Regions from separate parts of the Scandinavium tedordense genome, predicted to be linked through region 4. Evidence: predicted binding sites of a transcription regulator. Region 4 holds the regulator's gene; each other region holds the start of a gene.
What was found. The regulator Fur, encoded in region 4, represses iron uptake genes when iron is present. The targets are predictions, from matches to a motif close to ATAATAATGAGAACNACTATCAA.
Positions count from the first base shown of each region.

Region 1 (3,376 bases), on a different contig from region 4:
GACCGCCAAAGGCTGGCTGATGAGCACTCCTCTGCCTGTCCATTAAATGTCCTCTGATTCACGCCCGGAAACTTTTCCGGGCGATTCATTCCCTTTTACGTAATTATTCACGCCTGCATAGTGGCGCGGTAAATGTTTTCGTTTACACTGCGGTGTCTTAGCATGTTCCAGGGAAATGATTATGTTGCGATTTTTAAACCAGTGCTCACGCGGTCGCGGAGCGTGGTTACTGCTGGCGTTGACCGCTTTTGCGCTGGAGATGGTCGCGCTGTGGTTCCAGCACGTGATGCTGCTGAAGCCATGCGTACTTTGTATCTATGAGCGTTCTGCGCTGTTCGGCGTGATGGGTGCAGGCATTGTCGGTGCCATTGCCCCGAAATCACCGCTGCGTTATGCCGGTATTCTGATTTGGATTTACAGCGCCTGGCGTGGCGTTCAGCTGGCGTGGGAACACACCATGATCCAGTTGCATCCCTCCCCGTTTCAGACCTGCGACTTTGCCGCTCGCTTCCCGAGCTGGCTGCCGCTGGATAAGTGGCTGCCACAGGTGTTTGTTGCGTCTGGCGATTGCGCCGAGCGCCAATGGTCATTCCTGACCCTGGAAATGCCACAGTGGCTGGTGGGGATTTTTGTGATCTTCCTGGTCATCGGCCTGCTGGTGTTGATTGCCCAGCCGTTCAAACCGAAAAAACGCGACCTCTTCGGAAGGTAAAAGCAAACGGCAACTTCGGTTGCCGTTTTAGTGTTTGCTCCCTCTCCCTGTGGGAGAGGGTCGGGGTGAGGGCATCAGACCGCACAAGGTAAAAGCAAACGGCAACTACGGTTGCCGTTTTAGTGTTTGCTCCCTCTCCCCGTGGGAGAGGGTCGGGGTGAGGGCATCAGACCGCACAAGGTAAAAGCAAACGGCAACTACGGTTGCCGTTTTAGTGTTTGCTCCCTCTCCCCGTGGGAGAGGGCCGGGGTGAGGGCATCAGACCGCAGGAACCTTTTTATGCCCTTCCCTGCGCCCAATATGCCATAAAACTTGCACATTCCCGGTTGAGCTGTTGTTTCTCAATCAGGCTGCGACGCAGGTTTTTCACCAGCGTTGATTCTGCCGCCACCCAGGCCTGAAAACCCGCGGCCTCACTCGCTCTTTCCCACAGCAACGATCCATCCAGACTGTTCTCTTCCGTCGACTGCTCTCGCGCCAGCGCATACGCCGGGATCGTCACCTCGTGCGCTACCGCACTCAGTAAATCGTCCTGCCTGTCGCGCGCCAGCCAATGCACGTCGGCGAAAGGGAAATCCTTCCGCTGAAAGTCAGCCTCATGCGGGACTGTGAAAAAAGCCTGTACGTGCGGCGGATTCGATTTTTTCGCCAGCTGTTCCAGAATACCCATCGCCGCAGGCAGCGCCGTTTCGTCGGCAATCAGCAGTGCCTGACGCACGCTATCGTTATCCAGCCATTCATATCCGCCACTGTCTTCACTTGAGGCAGCATTTGGGGCCACCATTTGCAGCGCATCACCCGGCCTGGCGTGTGTTGCCCATCGCGAAGCCGGTCCGCCGTCACCGTGCAGCACGAATTCCACGTCCACCTCCTGCGCATCCAACCGCAGTTCACGCAGCGTGTAAGTACGCATCACTGGGCGTTTCGCTTTCGGCAGCGCCAGATAATCCTGATACCAGGTGTCGCTCACCGCCATGGAGGTCGTTTCTTCCCCGTCTTCGGCAAACAGCAGTTTGATGCGTTGATCCGGCGATTCATGTTTCATCTGCGCCACTTCAGGCCCGGTAAACACGCAGCGTAAAAGAGAGGGGGAAACCTGAATCCGCCGCGCTAAGACGACGTTAAAAATACGATAGCCCGCGGCCATGTTACGGCTCCTGTCGAAGGAAAATGGCGCTCCGGCTCTGACTGACTACAGACGGAATACCGCCACAAAGTGTGGGTAAATCATAGAGATAATGAAAACAAATATGACAAAATGAGTTGCCAGTGTAAACAGAATGAATATCATAACGATAACTATTATCAATATTGACACATTCTTACCTTCTGTTACGACTACTGGGAAATTGATAACAATGAAGCGCAGCATTTTGTGGATGTTGAACCCCTGCTTACTTGCCATGCTTTCCGCCTCGGCCTGGGCTGAAACGCAAAAAGAAGACACGCTGGTCGTGTCCGCCAGCCGGGCCAATCATACTGTTGCCGATATGGCACAAACCACGTGGGTCATTGAACAAGCTGATATTGAGCAGCAGGTGCAGGGTGGCAAGGAGTTGAAAGACGTGCTGGCGCAGCTGATCCCGGGTATGGACGTCAGTAGCCAGGGGCGCACTAACTACGGCATGAATATGCGCGGGCGCTCAATGATGGTGATGGTAGATGGCGTACGCCTGAACTCCTCCCGCAGCGACAGCCGTCAGCTGGACTCCATCGATCCGTTCAACATTTCACGCATTGAAGTCATTTCCGGCGCCACTTCGCTGTACGGCGGTGGCAGCACCGGCGGTTTGATTAATATTGTCACCAAAAAAGGCCAACCTGAAACCGAAGTGGAGTTCCAGTCCGGTGGAAAAAGCGGCTTTAACAGCCATAACGATCATGATGAAAATATCGCGGCGGCGGTGAGCGGCGGCAACGATAACGCCTCCGGTCGTCTGTCTGTGGCGTATCAGCGTTACGGAGGCTGGTATGACGGCAACGGCGATGAGGTGATTATCGACAACACCCAAACCGGTTTGCAGTATTCCGATCGTCTGGACATCATGGGCACCGGTACGATTAACATTGATGACCATCAGCAGTTCCAGCTGACGACACAGTATTTTAAAAGCCAGTCAGACGGCAAACACGGCCTGTTCCTCGGAGATAACTTCTCGGCAGTAACCGGTGATGCCGACGCATATAACAAGGGCAATCTTAATTCCGATCGCCTGCCGGGCACGGAACGCCATCTTATTAATCTCCAGTACTCTAATACCGACGTCTGGGGTCAGGATCTGGTGGCGCAAATTTACTATCGCGACGAAAGCCTGACGTTCTACCCCTTCCCGACCCTGAGCAAAGGCGCCGTCACCAGCATTGGCGCGTCCCAGCAAAAAACTGATTTTTACGGCGGGAAGCTTACGCTGAACAGCAAGCCGGTGGACGATCTGAATCTGACCTGGGGCGTCGATGTCGATCATGAATCGTTTAACGCCAACCAGCAGTTCTTCGATCTCGACAAAGCCGCAGCCAGCGGCGGGATGACGCTCGATAATGCCTATAACGTCGGCCGTTATCCAGGCTACAGCATCACTAACCTCGCGCCATTCCTGCAGGCGAGCTATGACATTAGCGCCATCACCTTAACCGGCGGCGTGCGTTATCAGTACACCGAAAACA
Region 1 covers NZ_JALIGG010000056.1:279,740-283,115, forward strand. Annotated here, with positions in the region: gene nhaB (sodium/proton antiporter NhaB) at 1-46, shown strand, start outside; gene dsbB (disulfide bond formation protein DsbB) at 182-712, shown strand; gene MUU46_RS14495 (siderophore-interacting protein) at 990-1,859, opposite strand; gene MUU46_RS14500 (TonB-dependent siderophore receptor) at 2,071-3,376, shown strand, end outside.
Region 1: the regulator Fur is predicted to act here: its motif matches at 1,999-2,021, upstream of MUU46_RS14500 (TonB-dependent siderophore receptor).

Region 2 (3,376 bases), on a different contig from region 4:
TCTGAGAAAACGTCCTTACAGAAACCGTTAACGATCATTGAAATCGCGTCGTCTTCGCTGATACCGCGTTGCAAGCAGTAGAAAAGCTGATCTTCACCAATGCGCGAGGTCGTGGCCTCGTGCTCAAGCTGAGCGGTGTTGTTGCGACATTCGACGTACGGGAAGGTATGCGCTCCGCTGTCCGGGCCAATCAGCATCGAGTCACACTGGGTGAAGTTACGCGCGTTGGTCGCCGTCGGCATGATTTTGACCAAACCGCGATAGCTGTTCTGGCTGTGTCCGGCAGAGATCCCTTTCGAGATGATGGTCGATTTGGTGTTTTTGCCGATGTGAATCATCTTGGTGCCGGTGTCGGCCTGCTGATGTCCTGCGGTCAGCGCCACCGAGAAGAACTCACCGATGGAATTATCCCCGCGCAAAATACAGCTAGGGTATTTCCAGGTAATGGCCGAGCCGGTTTCTGACTGGGTCCATGACATTTTGCTATTTTCACCTTCGCACAGCGCACGTTTGGTAACGAAGTTCAGAATGCCGCCGGTGTTGTTATCGCCCGGGAACCAGTTCTGCACTGTGGAATATTTCACTTCCGCATCTTTGTGGATAATCACTTCCACCACTGCGGCGTGTAGCTGGTAGCTGTCGCGCACCGGGGCCGAGCAGCCTTCGATATAGCTCACGTAGCTGCCTTCATCGGCCACCAAAATTGTGCGCTCGAACTGGCCAGTTTTTTCGGCGTTTATGCGGAAATAGGTCGACAATTCCATCGGACAGCGCACGCCTTTCGGCACATAAATAAAAGTGCCATCAGAGGCGACCGCGGCGTTCAGCGCGGCAAAGAAGTTATCGTTACCTGGCACCACGGTGCCGAGATATTTCTGCACCAGTTCGGGATAGTCATGGATAGCCTCGCCGAACGAACAGAAAATAATGCCCTGCTCGCCCAGTTTTTCGCGGTAGGTAGTGGCGACAGAGACGGAGTCGAAGATCGCATCAACCGCTACCTCACGACCTTCACGTACCGGCACACCGAGCAGGCTAAACGCATCTTCGACTTCCTGACTCAGGAACGCATTGGCCCCGGTTTGCTGAACCGCACCCGGTTCTGAGACACAGGTTTCATCGCAGTTACCGCAGGAGGGTGCTGAGTAGTAGCTGTAATCCTGATAGTTCAGTTTGTCGTAATGCGCTTTCAGCCAGTGCGGCTCTTCCATTTCGAGCCACGCACGAAACGCGTTCAGCCGAAATTCGAGCATCCACTCTGGCTCGTTGCGTTTAGAAGAAATGGCCCGCACTACCTCTTCGCTGATCCCTTTCGCCAGTTCGTCGGTCTGCAGGTGGGTAAAGAACCCTTCTTTATAATTGAGCTGACCACCGGCCCAGGTTTTGACATCGTCAGTTGCTTCAATATTACGTGACATAATTACTCCGCCTGAACCCCAAAACTTTCACCACAGCCACATTCATGCTGGGCTTTCGGGTTGTGAAACTTAAAGATCTGATTTAAGCCTTCGCGCACATAATCCACTTCCGTGCCGTCGATAAAAGGCATCGCCTGTAACGACACCCACAGCTTCGCGCCGTCAGACTCGAACAGTAGATCGTCCGCTTTCGGTTCGGTGACGGTATCCAGTACGTAAGCAAAACCCGCACAGCCGGAGGTTTTCACTCCCAAACGGATCCCCTGTACGCCCTGCTTGATTGCCAGATCGCACACATGCGCCGCCGCAGCGGGCGTCATACTGATTCCGCGCCAGGAAAAATCAGCCGGGTTGAAGGTTTCTGAATGCAATTCCATAGGTCCACCTTATACGTTGAAGCCATCAGGGCATCCCTCCATGTTAGTGATAATGATTATCACTTCAACCCCTTGTCAGCAGGGGCTTTCAGCAGAATGCCTCCAACAGAGGGCTTTTACTAAGCATAGACCCTGTGCGCAGACTGGACAGGGCTATCGGGAAATGTTCAATGCATTGAAAAATAAATGCTTTAACTTCAACGGCGGAGAAAAATTGCGGCAATGAAAAGATGTAAAGAAAATACCTATTTATGAGATAGGAATTGCTGTCTGCGGCGACAATAAAAAAGCCCCGTGGCAAATGCACACGGGGCTGTCATAAAAAATAGGTTCGTTAGTAGAGCGACGCCTGTCCGACCGGGCGCGTTTTGAAGCGACGATGCACCCATAAATACTGCTCTGGCGCGCGCAGGATCTCTTTCTCGATAACCTTGTTCATATAGCTCGCGGCCTTGAATTCGTCTTCAGTCGGGTAATCGGTCAGTGCTTCACTGATGTAAAGACTGTAACCCCGGTTATTGGCTTTACGCACCATGGTGATGGTCAGCAGAGCGGAACCTGATAAGCGTTGAAGCACAAACGTACCGTTGGTGGTCGCCGCCTCCGGGACGTTAAAGAACGGCGCGAAGGTGCTGCCTTTCGGGCCGTAATCCTGATCCGGGGCGAACCAGACCGCTTCCCCGGCTTTCAGCGCGCTCACCAGTCCACGCAGATTACGGCGGTCGATCATCGCTTTATTGGAACGCAGGCGCCCTTTGGTCTGCACCCACTCCATCAATTTGCTGTTATGTGGACGGTAGGTTGCCATCATTGGACGGCACAGACCCATCGTTCTGCCACCAAGCTCCAGCGACATGAAATGCACGCCGACCACCATAACCCCTTTTTTGTTTTCAAGCGCTTTGGTCAGGTTTTCGTAGCCTTCTACATCAAACCATTTTTTTACCCGGGCATCGCTCCAGAACCAGGCCATACCGGTTTCAATTAAACCCATTCCGAGAGAAATAAAGTTCTGCTCAATTAATTTCTCTTTTGCTTCGGCGGTCATATCCGGGAAACAAAGTGTTAAATTTGTTGACGCAATCTTTTCTCTTCTTTTCAAAAATGGACGCGCGGCGCGGCCGAGAGAAGACCCGATAATATACAGCAGCGGATAGGGAAGTTGGACTAGCAGCCACAGCACACCTAAACCAAACCAGGTTAACCCGTTGCGAGGGTGCAGTAGCGTTTTGTCGAAGGCTTTTGCCATCGTTAATTCCTGTAAGCATGTGAACCAGTAACGCATAAGGAAAAAACGAAGAAAATCATCAATCTTTAGGCGATACGTTGTGAATTTTCACGTCGATTAAAAGCCAGTTTTAACCGAAGCGCCAAAAGTCTCTTTGCAAAGTGAATCCAGAATAGAGACAAAAGTGGCTTCCGTGGGGTGCAGGCGAAGTGCTCCGATGAGGATGCAACATCTGTCTGGAAAAAGATAGTGAATTAATCTGAAGCTACAGTTAACTGCGCAGGAATAAAACGGGACCATTCTTATGGTTGAGCACAATAAACGTCAGCAATTCTTATCATTAATTCGAAGAG
Region 2 covers NZ_JALIGG010000056.1:110,037-113,412, forward strand. Annotated here, with positions in the region: gene sufB (Fe-S cluster assembly protein SufB) at 1-1,418, opposite strand, end outside; gene sufA (Fe-S cluster assembly scaffold SufA) at 1,421-1,795, opposite strand; gene lpxP (kdo(2)-lipid IV(A) palmitoleoyltransferase) at 2,130-3,044, opposite strand.
Region 2: the regulator Fur is predicted to act here: its motif matches at 1,836-1,858, upstream of sufA (Fe-S cluster assembly scaffold SufA).

Region 3 (3,376 bases), 120 kb from region 4:
GGAGTTAACATCGTCGTGTCGGTCACTTCAATGTTGTCTTCCGCGAACAGCGAGAAGATTTCGGCCTGCGAATACGGGCTACGGTTGGTGCTGCTGTAGCCCGGAACGGTGCCGCCCATAAAGGTCTGGGTGTTCGACGCCATATCCTTCATGCGCTGCTGGTTCCACTCGGTGCCCACAGTCAGCGTCTGGTTGAACACGAAGTCGATAGGCAGGTTGATTTCGCTGTGTAGCAGCACATCGTCCAGATCGATATCGACGAATTTATCTGAGTTGAAGATACCTTCCGTGCCGCCCGCAAGGCCTTCACCTTTACGCGAGTTGCGGGTGTGTTCGTACTGCGCCCAGGTGCTGGTGGTGATGCCGTTATCCCAGCCGCCGTTCCAGGTCAGAGAGTAGGTTTGACGGTACAGACGGTTGGTCTCTTTGCCGTAGTTCTCTTTGACGAAATCATTGGTGTTGGTGTTCTGGGTATCACCCGAGTACAGGTTGTTCTGACGGCTATAGCCCGCCTGCAGTTCCAGTGACTGCATCGGCGCAAAGTCCCAACGCAGCACGCCATTGATGTCTTTATTTTCCACCCCTTCGCGCCCGGCGGGCAGGGTGTTCTGGTAAATTCCGGTACGCTCAGACTGATGGCCCTGGTTAATGTCCCAGGCATCGGCCTGAGTTTTATCCAGGTTGCCGTTCAGGCGGAAGCTGAAATCGCCGCCCATCGGGCCGGTCAGGCTGAAGTTGGTGCGCTTCGTGGAGCCTTCATCTTTATGCTCCGGCAGGTTCATGTAAGTGTCCCATGTCCCGTGCCACTCATTGCTGGCTTTCTTAGTGATGATGTTCACCACGCCGCCTGCTGCGCCATTGCCGTAGCGTGCCGCCGCTGGGCCACGAATAACGTCGATACGCTCAATCATCTCTGGCGGAACCCAACTGGTGTCGCCACGGGTATCACGCTCGCCGCGCCAGCCCAGACGAATGGAGTTACGGCTGGTGACAGGCTTACCGTCAATCAGGATCAGGGTATTTTCCGGGCCCATGCCGCGAATATCAATCTGGCGGTTATTCCCGCGCTGGCCGCTGGTGGAGTTACCGGTCAGGTTAACGCCAGGCATGGTACGGATAATTTCGGAAACGTCACGAGCGGGCGGGCGTTTACGGATTTCATCGGCGGTAATGGTTGAAACACCTGGCGCCTGAAGGTTCTGCTGCGCCGCGGTAACCACCATGGTTTCTTCAGCGTCTGCAGTTTTTGCCTTTGCGGTCTCTTCTGCGAATGCTGGTAATGCCACCCCGTAAATACCCAGATTGACCAGTAAGGCCAGAGATTTGAGTTTGTTATTCATTGTGAGCCAACGTCCTGCTGTAAGTGTAAAGCCCCGGCATACTTCTGAGGCTGTAAATGTTCTAAACGCGCGCCAATACGCTATTGCAAATGCAAATAGTTATCAATAATATTATCAATAAATTTTGAGGTGTAACAAAATTCCACACATAACGCGGGGTTGACGTGGCGCAGACGGTAACGACAGGGAGTGCTGCCTGGTGGGAACGCATTGACGGGCCACAATGGCGGCGGGAAGGGGAGTTTTGCCACGTCACGTTTTTCTGGCGCGATCCGGCGGGCAGCGAGCAGCATTCGACTCTCAAGCGGGTGTGGCTTTACATCACCGGCGTGACCGATCATCACCAGAATTCAGTGCCGCAGACGCTGTCCCGTGTGCCGGGCACCGACGTCTGGCAGTGGCACACGCGGCTACCTGCCAGCTGGCGCGGCAGCTACTGTTTTATTCCTTCCGAACGTGACGATGATTTCGATGCAGCGCTGTTTAACGGCGACGCGCCAAATCGCATTTTGTTGCGCGAAGGCTGGCGAAAATTGTTGCCGCAGGCGATGGCCGATCCGCGCAATAAGCACAGCTGGCGCGGTGGACGCGGGCATGCGGTATCGGCATTGTCACTGCCCGATGCCCCTGAACAGCCAGGCTGGGACCGCCCTGACGAACCGTACACGCCGCCGGTGTGTATTCAATGGCGCAGTCAGCGTCTTGGGAACGTCCGCCGGGTGTGGATTTACACCACCGGAAAACCGTCGCAGCATGCGCGGCCGCTGGCGATTTTGCTTGATGGTCAATTCTGGGCTGAAAGTATGCCGGTGTGGTCTCCGCTCGCCCGACTGACCAGCGAAGGGCAGCTTCCCGCAGCGGTGTACGTGCTGGTGGATGCCATCGACACCGCCCATCGCAGCGCGGAAATGCCGTGCAACACCGATTTCTGGCAGGCGTTACAGGCAGAATTACTGCCACAGATTCAGCGCATCGCGCCGTTCAGCGAGCAGCCGGAACGCACGCTTGTCGCCGGGCAAAGCTTCGGCGGACTGGCAGCCATGTTCGCCGGGCTCAGTTGGCCGCGGCGTTTTGGCTGCGTGCTGAGCCAGTCCGGCTCCTACTGGTGGCCGAAACGTGGCGATCGCCATGGCGGCGTTATTCTTGAAAAACTTTCTCGCGGTGAATTTTCAGCGCAAGGCCTGCGCATCTGGCTTGAAGCCGGACGTCGCGAGCCGGTCATCTTTGAGGCCAATCAGGCCCTCTTACAACAACTACAACAGCAGCCGGTTTTCTGGCGTCAGGTTGACGGCGGACACGATGCGCTGTGTTGGCGTGGCGGGCTTACTGCGGGGCTGATTGCGCTCTGGCAGCCGCTGGTCGATGCATAAAGCGCGCTTTACGACAGGAGTTTGGTATGCAAATCAGTAACCCTTTCGATGATGCGCAAGGGCAGTTTTATATCCTGCAAAATTCTCGCCAGCAGTACAGCCTTTGGCCGCAGCAGTGCGCCCTCCCGGCGGGCTGGGAAATCGTCTGTGAACCGCAAAGCGCCGAGGTCTGCAACGCCTGGCTGGCGGCGCGCTGGACCACGCTGAACCCTGCCCATTTTGCCGGAGGTCGCCATGACTGAACGGTTACCGCTGGTTGCGGCCCAGCCCGGGATTTGGATGGCGGAACAGCTCTCCACGCTGCCAAATGCCTGGAGCGTCGCCCATTACGTTGAACTCGACGGCGCGATTGACGCGTCACTGTTACAGCAGGCCATAACGATGGGGCTGGCGCAGGCCGATACTCTGCGTATGTGCTTCACCGAAGAAAATGGTGAACCGTGGCAAAGGGTGGATGACGCGCTCACGCCGGGTGTTTCAGCGGTGCAGGATTTACGTCATGAAGCCGACGCGCACGCCGCCGCACTCGCACACATGCAGGCTGATTTAGCGCAAAACACCCGCGTCGACAGCGGCAACCCGCTGGTGTGTCATCAGCTGTTACGTGTGGCCGACAACCGCTGGTACTGGTATCAGCGATATCACCATTTGCTGGTTGATGGCTTC
Region 3 covers NZ_JALIGG010000057.1:179,665-183,040, forward strand. Annotated here, with positions in the region: gene MUU46_RS16745 (TonB-dependent siderophore receptor) at 1-1,340, opposite strand, end outside; gene fes (enterochelin esterase) at 1,505-2,710, shown strand; gene MUU46_RS16755 (MbtH family protein) at 2,737-2,952, shown strand; gene entF (enterobactin non-ribosomal peptide synthetase EntF) at 2,945-3,376, shown strand, end outside.
Region 3: the regulator Fur is predicted to act here: its motif matches at 1,430-1,452, upstream of fes (enterochelin esterase).

Region 4 (3,376 bases):
ATGGATCAGTACTTCGCCAAAGCCAGCTATAAATTTGATGTCGCCGGGGCGCCGCTCTCGACCAGCTACCAGTTCTACGGTGCGCGTGACACCGTCAGCAGCAACACTATCAACGATATCTATGACGGTACCGCGTGGCTACAGGCTCTGACCTTAGGTTATAAAGTGGGCGACGTTGTTGACCTGCGTCTCGAAGGAACATGGGTAAAAGCGGAAGGGCAGCAGGGTTACTTCCTTCAGCGTATGACCCCAACCTATGCTTCTTCCAACGGCCGACTGGATATCTGGTGGGATAACCGCTCAGACTTCAACGCCAACGGCGAAAAAGCGGTGTTCTTCGGCGGTATGTATGATCTGAAAAACTGGGATATGCCGGGCTGGGCCGTGGGCGCGTCTTATGTTTATGCCTGGGATGCTAAACCGTCTGACTGGCTTATCAATAGTGCAGGTCAGCGCGAAGATATCGCCTCAAACAAAATTAAAGAGTCAGCTTACAGCCTCGACGCGATGTACACCGTTCAGGAAGGGCGAGCGAAAGGCACGCTGTTCAAGCTGCACTTTACTCAATACGACAACCACTCCGACATCCCGAGCTATGGCGGGGGGTACGGCAATATCTTCCAGGATGAGCGTGACGTGAAATTCATTGTTATCGCCCCGTTCACCATTTTCTGACAAGTCGCGCGGCAGCGTTAACGTCGCCGCGCGCCTATGAGGCCGTATCATGAAAAAATTGATTCTCATCGCTATGATGGCATCCGGGCTGGTTGCATGCGCACAACCCCAGGCGCCACAGGAAGATAACAAGCTCAAAGAGGCGTACAGCGCGTGTATTAACACCGCCGAAGGCAACCCGGATAAAATCCAGGCGTGTCAGAATGTATTGGACGTACTGAAAACCGAGAAGTCACATCAGCAGTTTGCCAATCAGGAAACCGTGCGGGTTCTGGATTATCAACAGTGCATCCAGGCGACGCATACCGGCAACGATCAGGCGGTGAAAGCCCGCTGTGACCAGATTTGGAAGGAAATTCGTAACAACAACACGACAACCACAAAGCCATAACCCTCAACTATCGGCCTCTGTGATTGCCTGAAATTTATGCCAAAAAAAGCCAACCGCGAGGTTGGCTTTTTGCTTTTGAGCAAACGCTGATTATTTCTCAGCGGCGTCGTGTGCGTGTTCATCTTCACGGCAGTCGCCTTCTGCGCAGTGGCCATAAAGATAAAGGCTATGGTTGGTCAGACGAATGCCATGTCGAGTGGCGATTTCGCGCTGACGCGTTTCGATAGAGTCATCACTGAACTCAATAACCTTGCCGCAGTCGAGGCAGATTAAGTGATCGTGATGATGCTGCTGAGTCAGTTCGAAAACAGACTTGCCGCCTTCGAAGTTGTGGCGGGTGACAATGCCGGCATCGTCGAACTGGTTCAGAACGCGATAAACCGTTGCCAGACCAATCTCTTCGCCCATATCAATGAGGCGTTTATAAAGGTCTTCCGCACTGACATGGTGATTGTCCGGCCCCTGAAGCACTTCCAGAATTTTCAAACGAGGAAGCGTGACTTTCAGGCCTGCCTTCTTTAATGCGGTATTGTTGTCAGTCATGCGGAATCAGTCCTGTTGCTAGGCGATACACTTCCCTATGGGGAAGTATTACTAAGAATGAATTCAGGATAATGCGTCTCATTATAGGACTGCCTGGCCTAAATGGGAACGTAAACCCTGAGCAAAGTATGCTTTTCAAAAACGAGGCATCATCTGCAAAGCGAAACATCCGACCTCGTCAAAACAGGTGACATTGTACAGACATGTGCTCAAAAGTTAAAAATTTGTAGCGATTAATTTAATTGCTTTTATCTATTAATTTAACACAACGTATCGCTAATACGGCGCAGCACGGATGCTGCACCGTACTAAATCATTAGGCGTTCTTGATCTCTTCGAGGTGCAGCTCTTCGGAGATTTGTTTCACCCATTTTTCGACACGCTCAGCGGTCAGCTCTGGCTGGCGATCTTCGTCAATGGCCAGACCCACAAAATGGGCGTCATCAGCCAGACCTTTAGAGGCTTCGAAATGGTAGCCTTCGGTCGGCCAGTGGCCAACGATAGTTGCGCCGCGCGGTTCGATGATGTCGCGGATGGTACCCAACGCATCACAGAAATATTCTGCGTAATCTTCCTGATCGCCACAGCCAAACAGTGCGACCAGCTTACCGTTGAAGTCTACCTCTTCCAGCGTCGGGAAGAAGTCGTCCCAGTCACACTGTGCTTCACCGTAGTACCAGGTAGGGATACCCAGCAGCAGAATATCGAAACCTTCGAGATCTTCTTTACTGCTCTTGGCAATGTCATGCACCTCGGCAACGTCTTTGCCAAGCTGCTTCTGGATCATCTTCGCGATATTTTCGGTGTTACCCGTGTCGCTGCCGAAAAAAATACCTGTGATTGCCATGAGTAAAATAACCTCTTGAAACGTATTGAAATGATGGTGGAATGTTGCCCACAGATAAAGGCAATGATAGCAGGAGGAGAAGTGCGCGGAAACTGCAATCGCGCCGTACTGCACTCTCTGCTAAATGAAAGTGATTTTTTGCCGTATTTTCAGACAAGTTCCTGGCCGTGTAATGCAGCCAGTTGTTGCAACAATATCTCTTCGATAAGCTCGCTGCGGCTCATATTTCTGGCATCAGCCAGTTCATTGAGCGCATCCACGGCATCGTTATTGAGCTTTAGCTCAACGCGTTTGAGACCGTTGCTTTTGTCGCGTTTAAGCTGATTACGCTTATTTATGCGTAATTGTTCGTCGCGCGAGAGCGGATTGGTTTTCGGCCTTCCCGGGCGACGCTCATTTGCGAACAAATCTAATGTCGTTCGGTCCGTTTGTTCTTTTGCCATGATTCAGAGTGACTTCGGGGAAACAAGCCGCCAGACGACAGGCCCGGCGCAGATAGCGCGCAATCATACATCAGCGAAACCCGGACGCCAACGCCGGGAGGCACAATGGCGCTTGCTTGCTCGGATTTTAATCATTCTGCCAGGTATCGACGAATCGCACGCAGCACCGCATCCGGTTTTTCTGCGTGAACCCAATGTCCGGCACCCGCGATCACGTGCGCGCGGGCCTGCGGGAACTGTGCAAGTAACGCGTCGCGGTACTCTGCGGTGACGTAAGGCGAATTTCCACCAGGGATAAACAGGGCAGGGTGGTCCCAGGCAGGAATCGGTTCCCAGCCAACGATATGGGGATATTGATCCCACAACGCTGGCACGTTGAATCGCCACGCACCGTCGACGAACGACTTCAGCAGGAACTGAATCACGCCTTCTTCATCTATATGCTGGCGCATTACATCCGCGGCCTGCTGGCGGCTG
Region 4 covers NZ_JALIGG010000057.1:297,432-300,807, forward strand. Annotated here, with positions in the region: gene chiP (chitoporin ChiP) at 1-675, shown strand, start outside; gene chiQ (ChiQ/YbfN family lipoprotein) at 725-1,066, shown strand; gene fur (ferric iron uptake transcriptional regulator) at 1,157-1,609, opposite strand; gene fldA (flavodoxin FldA) at 1,926-2,456, opposite strand; gene ybfE (LexA regulated protein) at 2,606-2,899, opposite strand; gene ybfF (esterase) at 3,031-3,376, opposite strand, start outside.